2 regions of the Microbulbifer sp. ABF4_143 genome follow, and region 2 is predicted to be linked to the other one. Evidence: riboswitches for the same ligand, from Rfam matches in the RefSeq annotation. Region 2 holds a riboswitch; the other holds the start of a gene.
The links. A riboswitch is a leader RNA that binds a small molecule or an ion and turns the genes downstream of it on or off. The one in region 2 is predicted to bind thiamine pyrophosphate.
Positions count from the first base shown of each region.

Region 1: linked by a shared signal. The riboswitch ahead of thiC (phosphomethylpyrimidine synthase ThiC) and the one ahead of ACXAF3_RS01495 (TonB-dependent receptor) in region 2 are both predicted to bind thiamine pyrophosphate.

Region 1 is NZ_JBSWWT010000007.1:180,235-188,113, forward strand. Features, by position in the region: gene thiE (thiamine phosphate synthase) at 1-1,259, opposite strand, end outside; gene ACXAF3_RS07860 (thiazole synthase) at 1,265-2,071, opposite strand; gene thiS (sulfur carrier protein ThiS) at 2,088-2,288, opposite strand; gene thiO (glycine oxidase ThiO) at 2,288-3,361, opposite strand; gene thiC (phosphomethylpyrimidine synthase ThiC) at 3,435-5,345, opposite strand; TPP riboswitch at 5,451-5,549, opposite strand; gene safD (sulfoacetaldehyde dehydrogenase SafD) at 5,684-7,051, opposite strand; gene ACXAF3_RS07885 (sulfite exporter TauE/SafE family protein) at 7,053-7,814, opposite strand.
Region 2 is NZ_JBSWWT010000001.1:311,694-319,572, reverse strand. Features, by position in the region: gene ACXAF3_RS01510 (phosphotransferase) at 1-634, opposite strand, end outside; gene pnuC (nicotinamide riboside transporter PnuC) at 631-1,272, opposite strand; gene ACXAF3_RS01500 (hypothetical protein) at 1,265-1,528, opposite strand; gene ACXAF3_RS01495 (TonB-dependent receptor) at 1,681-3,810, opposite strand; TPP riboswitch at 3,867-3,965, opposite strand; gene ACXAF3_RS01490 (alkaline phosphatase) at 4,123-5,727, opposite strand; gene ACXAF3_RS01485 (alkaline phosphatase) at 5,745-7,280, opposite strand; gene ACXAF3_RS01480 (gamma-butyrobetaine hydroxylase family protein) at 7,402-7,776, opposite strand.

The sequences.
Region 1 (7,879 bases), on a different contig from region 2:
AGCAGTTCGTAGAAACCGTGTGTGCTGATCCCCAGCTTCAGGCCCGCGCTTTTGATCGCGGCCAGGTCGGCACTCTGCAGATCCTCCTGCCCCAAATGCACGCCGTAGGCGCCGCAGTCGATGGCCAGCCGCCAGTGGTCATTGATAAACAGGCGCAGCCCATACTGCCTGCCGATAGCCACCGCCCGCTCTATCTGCCCGCGCAGGTCGCCGTCCGGCTGCTTGATGCGCAGCTGCAGGGTGCGCACGCCCAGATCCGCAAGCCTGTGCAGCCACTCCACGGAATCCACCACCGGGTAGAGCCCCAGTGCACTGGAATCCGGCGCGGCGAATCCGCTCGCGAAGGGGCCCGACTCCGAGTCCGGCGCGTATTCGTAGGCCCCGGCGCGCGCCTCCGTGGGCAGCAGTATTTCGGGAAAGTCCTGAAGCTCGCTGGGCCAGCCGCAGTGGCCCACCGGACCCGCGCCGGCGCCGATCGATTCCGAGCCCCCGAAACGCAGTCCCCGCCGCACATAGGCTATGGCCACGACACAGGCGTCGCGCAGAGGATACCCTAACGCCAGGCAGGCGGCGATGGCGGACGACAGGGTGCAGCCGGTGCCGTGATTATTGCGACCGGGTATCTTTTTGCCCACAAACCAGTCGTCGCCGCTATCGCAGCAGAGGAAATCCGCCACTTCACCCTCGACCAGAGCTGCGTGGCCGCCGGTGACCAGTACCGCGCCGCAGCCGCTTGCGCGCAGGCGCCTCGCCACGGCGGCAATCTGCCCGGCACCGCCGACCGGGGCGCGCGCGAGCCACTCCAGTTCATGCAGGTTGGGGGTAATCACATCGCACAGCGGAAACAGTTTTTCCGCAACCGCTCCGCCGATAGAGTCTTCGGTCAGCGCGGCGCCGCTGGTGGCCACGGCCACCGGGTCGTAGACGATCGGAACCCGCCTGACCTTCAGCAGCGCACGCAGGAATTCCGCCACCGCCTCGACCTGTTCGCCGTTGGCCAGCAGGCCAATCTTGATCGCCGCCGGAAAGAGATCCCGCTGCAGCGCCTGCAGCTGCGATCTGAGTACTTCCACCGGCACGGCGTTGATGGCCGCCACTTCGGTGGTGTTCTGCGCTGTGTTGGCGCTAATCGCGGTGCAGCCGTGACAGCCGAAGTCGGCAAAGGTCAGCAGGTCCGCCTGTATGCCGGCGCCGCCGCCGGAGTCACTGCCGGCGATGGACCAGACGATGGGCCTGTGTGTGGGAGCGTCGTCGCGCATAGACATCATTCCTGCGGCGCTTTTTCGGCCTGCTGCCAGAAGGGCATATCCAACGTGGGCGTGCTGGGGCTGGCGGTCTGGCGCTTCAGCATCAGGCCGGCCAGGTGGGCGCTGCGCCCGGACTCGACCGCCAGCTGAAAGGCCCGCGCCATCAACACCGGGTTCTGCGCCTTGGCGATGGCGGTATTCAGCAGCACCGCATCGAACCCCATCTCCATCGCCTGCGCGGCCTGGGACGGGGCACCGATACCGGCATCGATAATCAGCGGCACGCCCGGCAGCCGCTCGCGCAGCGTCTGCAGGTTGTATTTGTTCAGCAGCCCCTGGCCTGTGCCTATGGGTGCGCCCCACGGCATCAGGACTTCGCAACCCACATCGAGAAGCCTGCGGCACACCACCAGATCGTCGGTGCAATAGGGCAGCACCTTGAAGCCGCGTTTGACCAGTTCGCGCGCCGCTTCGATCAGCCCGTAGGGGTCCGGCTGCAAATTGTAGTCGTCGCCGATCACTTCCAGCTTCAGCCAGTCTGTCTGGAAAATTTCCCGCGACATCTCCGCCAATGCAATCACTTCCCGTGCCGTCTTGCAACCGGCGGTATTGGGCAGCAACTGGCAACCGGATTCGCGGATATAGTTCCACAGCATCCTGCCCTGCTGCTGTTGCGGATTCTGCCGGCGCAGGGAGAGGGTGATGATTTCCGCACCGGACGCCTGTACCGACTCGCGCATCACCGCCGGCGACGGATAGAGGGCGGTGCCGACCAGCAGCCGGCTGTTAAAGGACTTGCCGTAGAGGCGCAATGGATCGCTCATGCTCTGCCGCCGTTTTTCATCCGCCGACAACCGGCGCCACCACATCCAGGGTATCGCCATCGCGAACAGGGGTATCCATGTAATCTGCGCGCGCGACGAAATCCCCGTTCAGCGCCACCGCAAACGTCTCGCCGCTGTAACCCAGTTGTTGCAGCAGGCCGGCGAGGCTCATCGGGGCGTCCAGCTCGTGCCGCTCACCGTTGACAAAGATCTGCATCAAACCACCTGTAAAATCTCTTGTCTGACCATTTGTTCCACTTTTTCCACCAGTGCCGGAGCCAACAGGTAGCCGTGGCGGTAGAGGCCGTTGACCCGGATCAGGCCCGGCTGCCAGTGCAGGTAGGGCATATTGTCCATGGTTGCCGGGCGGCAGTTGACCCGGGTTTCCACGATGCGGGCCTCGGCAAAGGCCGGGTGCAGCGAATAGAGGGCCGATGACAACTCCATGGTCGAGCGCACCGATATCGGCGACATATCCTCGCTCTCGATTTCGGTAGCGCCGATCACCGTGCGGCCGCCGCCGCGCGGCACCGCATAGAGCTGGTAGCGCGGATGCAGCAGGCGCACCGGGCGCTGCAGAGTCACCTCTCCGGTCTCCACCACCAGTACTTCGCCGCGCACACCGCGCAGCCCGTCAACCTGCGCCCTGGCGCCCAGGCCGCGGCAGTCGATCACGCAATCGAAGCGCGACCTGCCCTCCTGGTGATCCACCCGGTAGCTTTCGCACGCCACCGGCGTCCGCTCTTTCAGGCACACGCCCTGGCGGCGCAACACGCCGAGCAGCGCCGGCAGCAGACGGCGGTTGTCGATATCGCCCTCGCCGCGCAAAAACAGTCCCTGCTCGAAATTTTCCAGCGCCGGTTCCAGCCGCCGCAGCGCACCGGCGTCGAGCGCCTGCACATGCTCGGAAATATCGCCGTTCAGTTTGCCGGTCAGCTCGCGCTTAAACTGCTGCAGCTCACTTCTGTCCTGGCCGTGGGCCACGAGCAAACTACCGGCATGGCGAAATTCCACCGAGCGCCCGCTCAGCGCCTCGAGTTTTTCCGCCCAGTCGGACCAAAGGGCCAGGCTCCGGCTACCCAGTTCATAGATTTCGCGCTGGCTGTGTACCAGTTCCGACAGCGGCGAGATCATGCCGGCGGCGGTCCAGCAGGCACCGACCGGCGTCGACAGGTCGCGCGCCTCGAACAGGGTGACGTCCAGACCCTGCAGCGACAGGCGCCAGGCCAGCAGGCGCCCCATCAGGCCGGCGCCGGCGATCGCGATTCGGGGAGAAGTGCTCTTTATCACGACAATTTTCCGACATTCGTTTTGGCGGCAACACAAAAGTCGGGCTGTGGCATTCCGTATTCGACGGGATGCCTCAGCCCTTGTGGTACAGCTCGCCGCCCATATCCTTGAACTTGACCGCCATTTCCGCCATGCCCTCCTCCGCCTGCTGCTTCGCAGCGTAATCGCGCACATCCTGGGTGATTTTCATCGAGCAGAACTTGGGGCCGCACATGGAACAAAAATGCGCGACCTTGCCGGATTCCTTCGGCAGCGTCTCATCGTGGTAAGCGCGCGCGCGCTCTGGGTCCAGGCCCAGATTGAACTGATCCTCCCAACGGAACTCGAAGCGCGCCTTGGACAGGGCGTCATCCCTCTGTTGCGCGCGCGGGTGTCCCTTGGCCAGGTCCGCCGCGTGGGCCGCGATCTTGTAGGCCATCAGGCCCTCTTTCACATCCTCTTTGTTGGGCAGGCCCAGGTGCTCCTTGGGCGTCACGTAACACAGCATGGCACAGCCATAGGTACCGATCAGCGCGGCACCGATTCCGGAGGTGATATGGTCGTAGCCGGGCGCGATATCGGTGGTCAAGGGGCCGAGCGTATAGAAGGGCGCACCGTGGCAGTGCTTCAGCTGCTCGTCCATGTTCTCCTTGATCTTGTGGATGGCCACATGCCCCGGGCCCTCGATCATGGTCTGCACGTCGTGCCGCCAGGCGATTTCGGTCAGCTCCCCGAGGGTGCGCAGTTCGCTGAACTGGGCTTCGTCATTGGCATCGGCAATGGAGCCGGGGCGCAGGCCGTCACCGAGGCTGAAGCTGACATCGTAGGCTTTCATGATCTCGCAGATTTCCTCGAAATGGGTGTAGAGGAAATTCTCCTTGTGGTGAGCCAGACACCACTTGGCCATGATGGACCCGCCGCGGGAGACGATGCCGGTCACCCGCTTTGCGGTCATAGGCACATAGCGCAGCAGCACACCGGCGTGGATGGTGAAATAGTCCACGCCCTGCTCCGCCTGTTCGATCAGGGTGTCCCGGAAAACCTCCCAGGTGAGATCCTCGGCGATGCCGTCCACCTTCTCCAGCGCCTGATAGATGGGCACGGTGCCGATGGGCACCGGGGAGTTGCGCAGAATCCACTCGCGGGTCTCGTGAATGTTGGCGCCGGTGGAAAGGTCCATCACCGTGTCCGCGCCCCACTTGGTAGACCAGACCAGTTTCTCAACCTCCTCTTCGATAGAGGAGGTTACCGCGGAGTTGCCGATATTCGCATTGACCTTGCACAGGAAATTGCGCCCGATAATCATCGGCTCCAGTTCCGGATGGTTGATGTTGGCCGGGATAATGGCGCGCCCCTCGGCCACCTCGCGGCGCACGAACTCCGGGGTGATCTGCTCGGGAATATAAATACCGTCCCGGGCCTTCTGATAATCGGATTCCCTCAGCGCATCGGCAAGCTGTGCCCGTCCCATATTCTCGCGCACCGCGACAAACTCCATCTCCGGCGTGATGATGCCGCGGCGCGCATAGTGCATCTGCGACACATTCCCGCCCGCCAGCGCGCGGCGCGGAGAGGGCAGCTTTTCAAAGCGGATATGGTCCAGCCCCTGGTCCGCCATGCGCTTCTGGCTGTAGGCGGCCTGGCGGCTGGTCAGCTGTTCGGTATCTCCGCGCGCCTCGATCCAGGCCTGGCGACGCTTGGGCAGACCTTCGCGCACATTGATCTTGCAGTCGGGGTCCGAATAGGGGCCGGAGGTATCGTAAACCCGCAGCGGCTGGTTGGGCTCGAACACCGGGTTCTTCTCGTCGCCGCCGACGACACTGTCGCCGAGGCAGATCTCGCGCACACCGACGCGGACATCCGCTCTCTCGCCCTGCAGATAGATTTTCCGGGAATTGGGGAAGGTCTGCGCCGTTAGGTTTTCCAGGAACGCCTTGGCGGAATCGCGGCTGGCAGCGCGGGAGGATTTGGCGGTGCGGCTGGGCTGATCGGTGGTCTCTGACATACTTATCCCTGTGGCTGGCGGAAACATGGCGCCGCAACACCCGGGGCAGACAGAGACAAGTCGCACAGCTTCTACAGACGGCGACTTCTATACAGCACATCTATAGCGACTTCAGATCTTGTTCCCTACGCGGGGGTTACCCCGATCAGGTTCAACGGATCTCGCAACAGCGATCTCAGCCCACAGGCGCTCCGACAAGTAGTGCCGGAGTATAGTGGATGCTCTGCGCCGTGAACAGCCAGTCGCTGCCAGGTTTTTGCCCCAAAACGCTGCTGTAGTTGCAAAAAACGACAGGAGATCGCCCGCCGGAAGCGGATAATCGGTTTCGGGGACTGGCCCTAAAGAACCAGTGTCTTCTGATAACTCATCTCCCGGATCGCATAGCGCACTCCTTCCCGCCCCACGCCACTCTCCTTTACCCCGCCAAACGGGAAGTGCTCGGCGCGGAATCCGGGTCCGTCATTCACCGCCAGCAAACCCACTTCCAGACGATTGAACAGCTGCTTGGCCAGCGACAAATTCTGAGTGAATACACCGGCCTGCAGGCCGAATGGCGACTCGTTGATCAGCGTCACCAACTCATCGAGCGTCTCGAAAGAACGCAGTGGAATTACCGGGCCGAAGGTTTCCTCCGCAACCAGCTCGGCATCATCGGCGACATTGTCGAGAATCGTCGGCCACAGGATATTGCCCTCCCGCCGATTGCCGAACAGCACACTGGCGCCGGCGGCTATCGCAGCCTGTATCCGACGCTCCACTTCATCCGCCGCCGCGGAATGAATCAACGGGCCGACAAAGGTATCCTCCTCGAGCGGGTTGCCGACCTTGAGTTTAGCCGTCGCCGCCACCAGCTTTGCGGAAAACTCCTCGTGGACCTCGCGGTGAACAAACAGCCGCTTTGCCGCGGTACAGCGCTGGCCCGCGGTGGCGAAGCGCTGATTGATCGCCGCGTGAACGGCCGCGTCCAGATCCCCGTCGGGCATCAGGATCAGCGGATCATTACCACCCAATTCGAACAGCAACTTCTTGTATCCGGCCCGCGCTGCAATGGCGTTGGCGGCGGCGGTGCCACCGGTAAAGTTGATCGCGTGCACCTGCGGGTGCGCCACCGCATAGCTGGTCGCGTCGATATCCGGGATCAGCATTTGTAGCACAGAGCTATGCATACCGGCGGTGTAACAAAGTTCGACCAGCCGCTGCGCGGAGCGCTTGTTCTGCGGTCCCGGCTTGAACAATATGCTGTTGCCGGCGGCAAATGCGGGCCCGATCTTGTGCACCGCGATATTTACCGGGAAGTTGAACGGGGTGATACAGAGTACAGTCCCGAGCGGCTTCCACAAAACCACGCCGATCTTGTCCCGCCGAGGCGGAAAGGCATCGGAATCCAGTGCCTCACCGCTAATCGCCCTCGCCTCCGTCGCACAGGCCATGGCGGTGTTGTGCGCCCGCTCTATCTCCACGCGGCTGTCACTGATGGTTTTGCCGGTCTCTTCGGTAATCAGCGCGGCCAGCTCATTTTTATGTTCCAACAATAGCTGCGCCAGGCGCAGCAGAATATTGGCGCGTTCAAACGCCGGGGTGTTCTGCTGCACATCCCTACCCTCCGCCAGCAGCGCCAGTGTGCTTCGCACCGCATCGCGGCTGGCAAAGTCGAACTCCTCTAGCAGTTCGCCGTTGTAGGGATTACGGATTTGATAATCAGCCATATCACACACCTTGCTGTACGGAGAATAGCTGATAGACGATCCGCAAACCGGCAACCAGCAGCGCCACCCGCATCAATTTAAAAAACCACTCATTCTTGATTCTATTCAGCAGCCCCACTCCGATCCTGGTGCCGACCACCGCAGCCAGTGTCAGTGCCAGTATCAGTCCCAAATACTCCGCGAAGGCAAAACCGAGATACAGAAAAGCGGGTATTTTCAGTGCGTGACACCAGGCTTGCATTACGGATTTGTTCGCCACCACTTGCTGGGGGCTCAAATCCTTACGCACAAAGAAGGCCGCCAGAAGCGGATCAACAGCACCCGCCAGGATTCCCAGGGTTCCAGTCACTATCCCCACCCAAAAGTAATTCCTCGGCGCCAGGCGAATTTCAGGCAGTCGCCTGGGTTTGAATACCGTGTAAAAAATCAGCGCGGCCAGCACAAACATCGGCAACTGCTGCCCACTGAGACTGGCGATACCCAGGGTCACGATCCCGGTACCCAGTGCACAACCAATAAAAAATGGTAAGCACATATCCCAACGGACATATGCGCGCACATAGTAAATGCGTGCGAGATTGTTTATCAGCTGCACAGCGCCATGAATCGGCACCAGCACCCGCAGTGGGATTGCGGCATTCAATGCCGCAAACATCAGCACGCCCCCGGCACTGCCGGTAACCGCCGAAATGAGAGCGCTGACGGCACACACTGCGAACAGCAGCGCCAGCGTCAAATCTGAAATTTCGGCAATCTCCGCCAAAGTGACGCCCCGGTGATGGATTTTTCGACGATTGCAGTCTAGCTGCAGGAGGTTTTGGGACCCAG
Region 2 (7,879 bases):
TCACCGCCAGTTCATAGAAGGGATCGCCCATGGCGGCGTACTCCCAGTCTATCGTGTACAGCTTGCCGTCTTTCGCGGTGATCAAATTCGTCGCCAGCAAGTCGTTGTGACAGAGACAGACACCGCTGTTCAGCGATTTGGCGGCGGCGATATGCCGCCGGACTTTCTGCTCGAGTGCGCACAAGGGAGAATAGAAATCCGCGCGCTCGTCGATCGAGCGCCAGTAACTGGCGGCCTTGGCTTCAATTTCCAGCTGGGCATCGATGGCCGGCAGCGCGTGAATACGCCGGACCAATCGGGCGAGTTGCCGCAATTTATCAGCGCCGGTCGCCCGCCAGGGCTCGCCGTCGATATAGCGGGTGACCAGATATCGGTGCTTCGGATCGCAGTGGATCAGCGGCGCACAGAGGCCGGCGCGATCTGCGTGGAGGAGCGCCTGGTGTTCGGCGGTGCGGTCTAGATCCAGCGCAGCGCTGATCGCGGAGTTCTTGCGCAGTACCAGCAGGTCTTTGCCGGCGGCAATCAGAAAACTCCGGTTGGTCAGTCCGCCGCTCAGTGACCCGATCACCGAGGGCTCGGTGGCGCTCCAGCGCTGCCAGTCGGGCGGGATAATGTCGGCAGCGGTGGCGCTCATGCGGGTACCGCTGCGCCTTCACCGGTTGCCGCCTCGCTTTTGTAGATGGCCAACCATTGGAAGAAACCCACAATCACGATAATCACATAGAGCACAAACAGCAGCGCGGTCAGGTAGAGCTCGCGGTCGAGATACAGATAGATGGAGACACCGTCCACCACTATCCAGTAGAGCCAGTTCTCCAGCACCTTGCGCGTGACCATATAGGTGGTGATCACGGCGCCCCAGGTGGTAAAGGAATCCAAATAGGGCAGGGCGGCGTCGGTATTGGTATCCAGCAGATAGCCGAAGACCAGTGTCAGTGCGCCGACGCCCGCAAAAACCATCAGGTGCGTGCGCAGCGGCCAGCGGTGGATTTTCAGGTCCCGCTGTCTGTCGCGGTGGTGCCGCCACTGCCACCAGCCGTAGACGGCCATAGCCAGGTAGAACAGCTGCAGCGCGGACTCCATCAGCAGGCTGACATCCCAGAACAGGAACAGGTAAATCGCGGTGCTGGCGAAGGCGGCATACCAGCAGAGAATATTTTCCCGCATGGCCAGCAGCAGGTAGGCCAGGGCGAGGATGACCGCGATAATTTCCCAGCCCGACATGGCGGCGAGAGACGCAATTACGGCGCCGGCGATATCCTGATTAAACATCGCCTGCTTCCGGGGCCAGGTCGCCGTCGATAAATTTGCACACGAAGATGGCGCGGCCGTGTTTTTCGTAGGATGTACGCATTTCCTGCTTCAGCAGGTCCATCAGCAGGTCGTAGTCGCCAAACACCTGGGTGCTCATCGTATTGGTGATTACGCGCAGATCCGGGTGGCGGTTCAGGCGCTCGATAAAGTCCTGGATGCTGGGGATGTACTCGTCTTTTAGCGGGTACATGCTGATTTCTACCGAGAGTTGCATGGGTGTTGTTCCTCAGAATTCACTGCTCTTCCGATTAAACCGGTGTTTCTCTGTAGGAGCGGCCCATGGCCGCGATCTGGCTTGCGCGTTTGGCCGGATATCGATCGCGGCCATGGGCCGCTCCTACAGGGACTGGTAGCCGCGCAGAGATTCTAGAAGGTGTAGCTGCCGCTGATACCCGCCACGCGCGGCTCGCCGAACTGGTAGTAGGCTTCCGGCGCATAGAAATTTTCCGGGTTGTTGCCGAACTGGTTGCTGAAGTAGAAACCCCGCGTGTAGTAGTCCTCGTCGGTCAGGTTTCTGCCCCAGAGTGCAACCTCCCAGTTTTCACCCAGGTAGGTCAGGCGGGCGTTCAGCAGTTCGTAGGCCTGTGACTTCTCGTCGTGGCTGTTGGAGAAATAGAAGTCGTCCTTGCCCTCCACTTCCAGGCGCAGAATCAGTTCCGGCAGCAGTGAAATTTCCGCGCCGGTGAAGAACTGGTAGTTGGGCGCGTGGGCCAGGTCGCGGCCGTCGAAGTCCACCGGCGCCAGGGCGATACCGTTGTAGTCGTCGCGGGCGTCGACGTGGGCGCTGCTTACGAAATCCTCGAACTCCGCATTCAGCCAGCCGGCGGCGGCGAAGAAGCGCAGGGAGTCGCTGGCGAGGTAATTCAGTTCGACTTCGATGCCCGTCGTCTCGCCGCCGGCGGCGTTGGTCAGGAAGTCGTCGAAGGAGAAATCGTTCGGATCGAACACCGACTGCTTGGCCTGCACATCGCTGCGGTCCTGGTAGAAGGCCGCCAGCTGCGCCTGCAAACGGTTATCGAGCCAGGCGCCCTTGAGGCCCAGTTCGTAGTTGAGCAGCTGCTCTGTGTCGAATTCGAACTGGTCGCTGCCGATATTCGGGTTTGTCGCCGAGGCCGCGATAATACTGCCGTTGACGCCGCCGGCCTTGTAGCCGCGGGAGACGCTGGCGTAGATCAGGGTGTTGTCGCCGGGCCTGTATTCCAGCGAGACGTTGCCGCCCCAGAGGTCTTCTTTTTTGCTGGAATCCACCGCGAGGGAGTCGGCGTAGTCGGCATCGCGCTGCTCAAACCTGAGGCCGGTAACCAGGGCGAAACGCTCGCCCAGTTGCGTGCGCAGCTGGCCGTAGACGGCGGCATTCTGCGTATCGAACTCGCTGGTAAAGCTCCGGTTGCGCTCGAGGCGCTCGCTCTCATCGCGGAAGTAGACGCCGGCGACCCAGCTGCCGCGGCCGTTGAACAGGGCGGAGGCGTCGGTCGACAGGATACGCAGGTCGGCACTCAGGTTGTCCCTGTCGCGCAGGTAGTTGTCGGTGGAGCTGTATTCCCACGGGTGGAAGCCGACATAGGTCCAGTCCTCGTCGTAGCCGTACTCGGTATCCGAGCGGGCGGCACTCAGGGTGGCCTCCAGAGTGAACAGCTCGCTGCCGCTCCACTGCCCCTTCACCGAGCCGGCCAGGGTCTCCTGCCGGTCGTGGCCGGGCTGGTCGGACAGTGTCTCGCGGGTATTGTAGAGGGAGAAGGCATCGTAGCCGTTGTCGGCGTCGAGATAGAAGGCGGTGAAGTCCAGCTGCAGGTCTTCGCCGGCGCTGTAGCGCAGCTTGGCCCGTGCGACCGACTCGTCGATATTGTTGGTGTCGCTGCGGTTGAGAAATTGGTTTTCAATAAAGCCGTCGGACTGCTGCTTGCGCGCGGCGAGGCGGTAGCTGAGCTTTTCGGTCAGGGCGCCGCTGCCGACCGCGGACAGGGTGCGGCCATTGTATTGCGCCGCCTCGGCGGACACCCTGGCCATGGGTTCGGCGCTGGGCGCGGCGCTGCTCATGCTGATCAGGCCGGCCAGGGCGTTGGCGCCGTAGAGGGTACCCTGGGGGCCGCGCAGTATTTCCACCTGCTCGATATCCAGGGTGCTGGCGGCCAGGCCCAGGCCGGTGAAGTCGATACCGTCGATCAGCAGGCCCACCGACGGATTGACCGGGTCGATAAACTGGCTGCGCTCGCCGATACCGCGGATCTGCACGAAGCGGCCGCGGGACGCGCCGGCGGCGAAGTTGACGTTGGGAGCCATGCCCAGCAGCTGTTCCAGGTTGCCGGCGCCGCGGGCGCCGATGGCCTCCCGGTCCAGCACGCTGACACTGCCGGGGAGATCGAGCTGCTCTATCGCGCGCAGCTGGCTGGTGACTACGACCTCTTCCAGGCCGGCGTTCTGTTGCGCGGCCGCGGCCGCAGACAGGCAGAGGCCGATTGACCAGGCGATCGGATGTAGTTTCGCTGGATGATTCATGGTTCTCTCTCGCAGGAAATCGAAGTGAAAGAGACCCGGGTGCGACGGAGGAGAGCTGTTTAGGGACTACCTATTCCTACGCCGGTATTAACCGGATCAGGTTCAAGGGTTCGCTCGCGGAGCATCTCAGGCCTGGGCCACCCCTTAGGTTTTGCGGGCGGGATAATAGCAGAAGAGTCGAAGGGCGGGCTATTCGGGGATTTTTTGTAGGAGCGGCCGGTGGCCGCGATCGGACTCCGAACGGACACCGATCGCGGCCATGGGCCGCTCCTACAGGGGGGATACCGGCCAATTCCAGCGGTGGGAAACGGCTCAGTCCAGCAGGCCGCCCGCGCGCGCCATCACGTGGAACAGGTAGCTCTGCTCGTTGGTACCGCTGACCAGATGCGCGCCGGGGCCGCGGGCCCAGACACCCACGTCCTCGCCGGCGTGGGACTCGGACGCCAGCGGCACCAGCGCCTCCTGGTGGTAGCCGGGCGCGGTGGTGTCGACGTGGGTCAGATCCACGCGGCCCGCCTTTATATCGTGCTTGTAGCGCTCGTCCGCGTCCGTCTCGTCAGCGAAGTCCGCATAGCCGAAGCCGTTGCCGTAGGTGATAGTGGTGTAGGGCAGGCCGTCTGCGGCCAGACTCGGGGCCGTCTCCGGCTCGCCGCTGCCGTCGTTGGCCACCACCTTGCCGAGAATCGGGTTGCCGCGGGTCGGGTAGCCGGCGATGGTCATCACGTGGCTGTGGTCGGCGGTGACGATTATCAGCGTGTCCTCGGCGCTGGTGTTGTCCATCGCGACCTGTACCGCCCTGGCGAATTCCACCGCGTCGTTCAGTGCGTTGTAGGCGTTGCCGGCGTGGTGGCCGTGGTCTATGCGGCCGGACTCCACCATCAGGAAGTAGCCCTTGTCGTTCTTCTGCAGCAGCTGCAGACCCTTGGCGGTCATCTCGGACAGCGACGGCTCGCCGGCGACGTCGTTGCCGCGGTCCGCCTCGTAGCGCATATGCGACGCGTTGAACAGGCCGAGCAGCTTGTCGGTGGCGGCAACATCCAGCGCGTCGAAGCCGGACTGGTCCTCGATATAGGCGGCGTTGGTCACGCCGTCGCTATAGCGGCTCCGCCACTCTTCCACCAGGTTGCGACCGTCTTCGCGCTTGCCGTTTTTGCCCTCGAGGTCGGTGACGGTGTTGGGCAGGAAGTTGCGGCGGCCGCCGCCGAGCACCAGGTCCACGCCGTCGCCGGCGGCGAGCGCCACCAGCTGCGCGGCGATATCCACGCAGCCGTCCGGCGCCTTGTACTCCCAGCCGCGCTCCGGCACCTTGGCGTAGGTGGCCGCCGGGGTCGCGTGGGTCACACGCGCGGTGCTGATAATGCCGGTGCTCTTGCCCCTGGCCTCCGCCAGTTCCAGCGCCGTGGTCAGCGGCCGCTCGAGACTGGCCGCGCAGTCGCCGCGGGCGACGGTCTCGTCCACGTTGATCACGCCGGCCTTGGTCTTGACGCCGGCCATCAGCGCGGTGGCGGTGCCGGCGGAATCCGGGGTCTGCTGGTTGGTGTTGTAGGTCTTGACCAGGCCGGCGAAGGGCATCTTCTCGAAGCTGAGCTGGTACTCCTCGCCGTCGAGCCCCTGCTGCTGGCCGGCGAGAATGCGCGCGGCGGTGACCGTGGAGATGCCCATGCCGTCGCCGACAAACAGGATGATATTTTTCGCCGCGCCGGGGGTGTTGTCGATTTTCCGTTCGCGCGCCGCCTCGACGGCCTGCTGGCCGTCTTTGAACCAGCTGCTGTCGCGCTGCGCCTCGGACAGACCCAGTGCTTTCGGCTGCGGTTGCGGCAGCACCGCGACTTCGTCGGAGCCGGAATTGTCGTCGCTGCAGCCGGCGGCCAGCAGGGCGACGGAGAAGGCCAGGGCCAGTTTATTGAATTTGTTCATCGTCAATTACCCCCAAATTATTCCGCGGTCACCGACAGGCCGGTAGCCCCGACCATCAGGTGGAAAACCGCACTCTGTTCCAGCGTGCCCTGCACCAGCTGGCTGCCGGCGCCTGTGGCGTGCAGGCTGATATCCTCACCGGCGTGACTCTCGGAGCCGAGCGGTACCAGTGCCTCCTGGTGAAAGCCCGGCGCCTCGGTGTCCACACCGCTCAGATCCACGCGCCCGCTGTGCGCGGCGAGATCGTAGCGCGCATCCGCGTCCGTCTCGCCGCCCAGGTCGGCAAAACCCAGGCCGTTGGCGTAGGAGAGCGTCGTATAGGGCAGGCCGTCTGCGGCCGCGGCGACCTCCGCCTTGGGCGCGCCGCTGCCGTCGTTGGTGACCATCTTGCCGAGAATCGGGTTGCCGCGGGTCGGATAGCCGGCGATGGTCATCACGTGGCTGTGGTCCGCGGTCACCAGGATCAGGGTCTCGTCCAGATCCACGTTTTGCAGCGCGGTCTCGACCGCGGCGGCGAAGGCGATGGTATCGTGCAGCGCGTTGTAGGCGTTGCCGGCGTGGTGGCCGTGGTCGATGCGGCCGGACTCCACCATCAGGAAATAGCCGTCGTCGTTTTTCTGCAACATCTCGATCGCCGCCGCGGTCATCTCGGCGATGCTCGGCTCGTCGGCGCCCTTGGCGACGCGGTCCGCATCGTAACTCATATGGCTGCTGGTGAAGAGGCCCAGCAGCTTGTCGGTTGCGGAAGTATCCAGCGCGGCCAGCTCAGAGCCGCTCTGCAGATACTGCGCCCGCTGCTCGCCGTCGTAGCGGGCCAGCCACTCGGCGGTCAGGTCGCGGCCGTCGGTGCGCTTGCCGCCGTCATCGGCGGGGATGAAGTTGCGGCGGCCGCCGCCGAGTATCACGTCTATGCCGTCGCCGACTTCCAGTTCCACCAGCTGCGCGGCGATGTCCGCACAATCGCCTTCCGCTTCGTATTCCCAGTTGCGCTCCGGGCTGCGCGCATAGGTGGCCGCCGGAGTCGCGTGGGTGATGCGCGCGGTGGAGACGATACCGGTGGATTTGCCGCGGCTCTCCATCAGCTCGAGGAAGGTGTTCAGTTCCCTGCCCCTGCTGCCGGCGCAGTCGGCGCGCAGCGCGTCGCCGTCGATATTGATCACGCCGGCTCTGGTTTTCACGCCGGTCATCATCGCGGTCATGGTGCCGGCGGAGTCCGGCGTCTGCTGGTTGGTGTTGTAGGTCTTGATCAGGGCACTGTGGGGAAACTCCTCGAACGACAGCGCGTTTTCCTCGCCGCTCTCGCCGCGCAGCTGGCCCTCGAGAATGCGCGCCGCGGTCAGGGTGGAAACCCCCATGCCGTCGCCGACGAACAGGATCACGTTTTTCGCACGCTTCAGTTCCCTCGGCGTTTCCGCTCTGGCTTCGATGCGGGTCTCTCCGTCGGTGAACCAGGGGCTGTTGCGCTGGTAATCCGGCAGCTCGGCAGCCAGCGCTGCGGGCATCAGTGGAATAAAACAGCAGGCGCCGAGCGCGCGGGCAAGTCGTTTTGCCATGGTGGGTCTCCGGTACTCAATTGTCTGGCGCGCATTAGAGTCCGGAAATATGACGGGGGCGTTACGGTGCGATTAATTTATTGGATCGGGTGTGGAGTCTGTTGCGGGGTCGCGGCGCTTTTCAGCCGATAATTTTCACCGCACTCTCGTCCGGGTCGCGTCCCTTGCCCGCGGCCGCGAGGCGCTGCAAATAATTTTCCCAGTTGGCCGCCTGATTCTGCCCCAGTTCGCGCAGGTATTCCCAGGTGTAGATGCCGCTGTCGTGGCCGTCATCGAAATTTATTTTCAGGGCGTAACGGCCAGCGGTTTCGACACTGTCGATGCCGACGTGCAGCTTGCCGCTGACCAGAACCGGCTCGCTCGCGCCGTGGCCGCGCACTTCGGCGCTGGGGGAGAAGACGCGCAGATATTCCGCCGGCAGCGTGTATTCGGCGTCTTCGAACGCTATCTGCAGGGTTTTCTGCGCGCGGTTGAGTCGGATTTTTTTCGGTTTCATTGATACCCCCTCTCCCAACCACCCTCCCGAAAACGGGAGAGTGAAGCTTTAGGGAACCTCTGATTAATTCGCTCCCCGGCTTTGTATAGAAGCTGTTTCATAA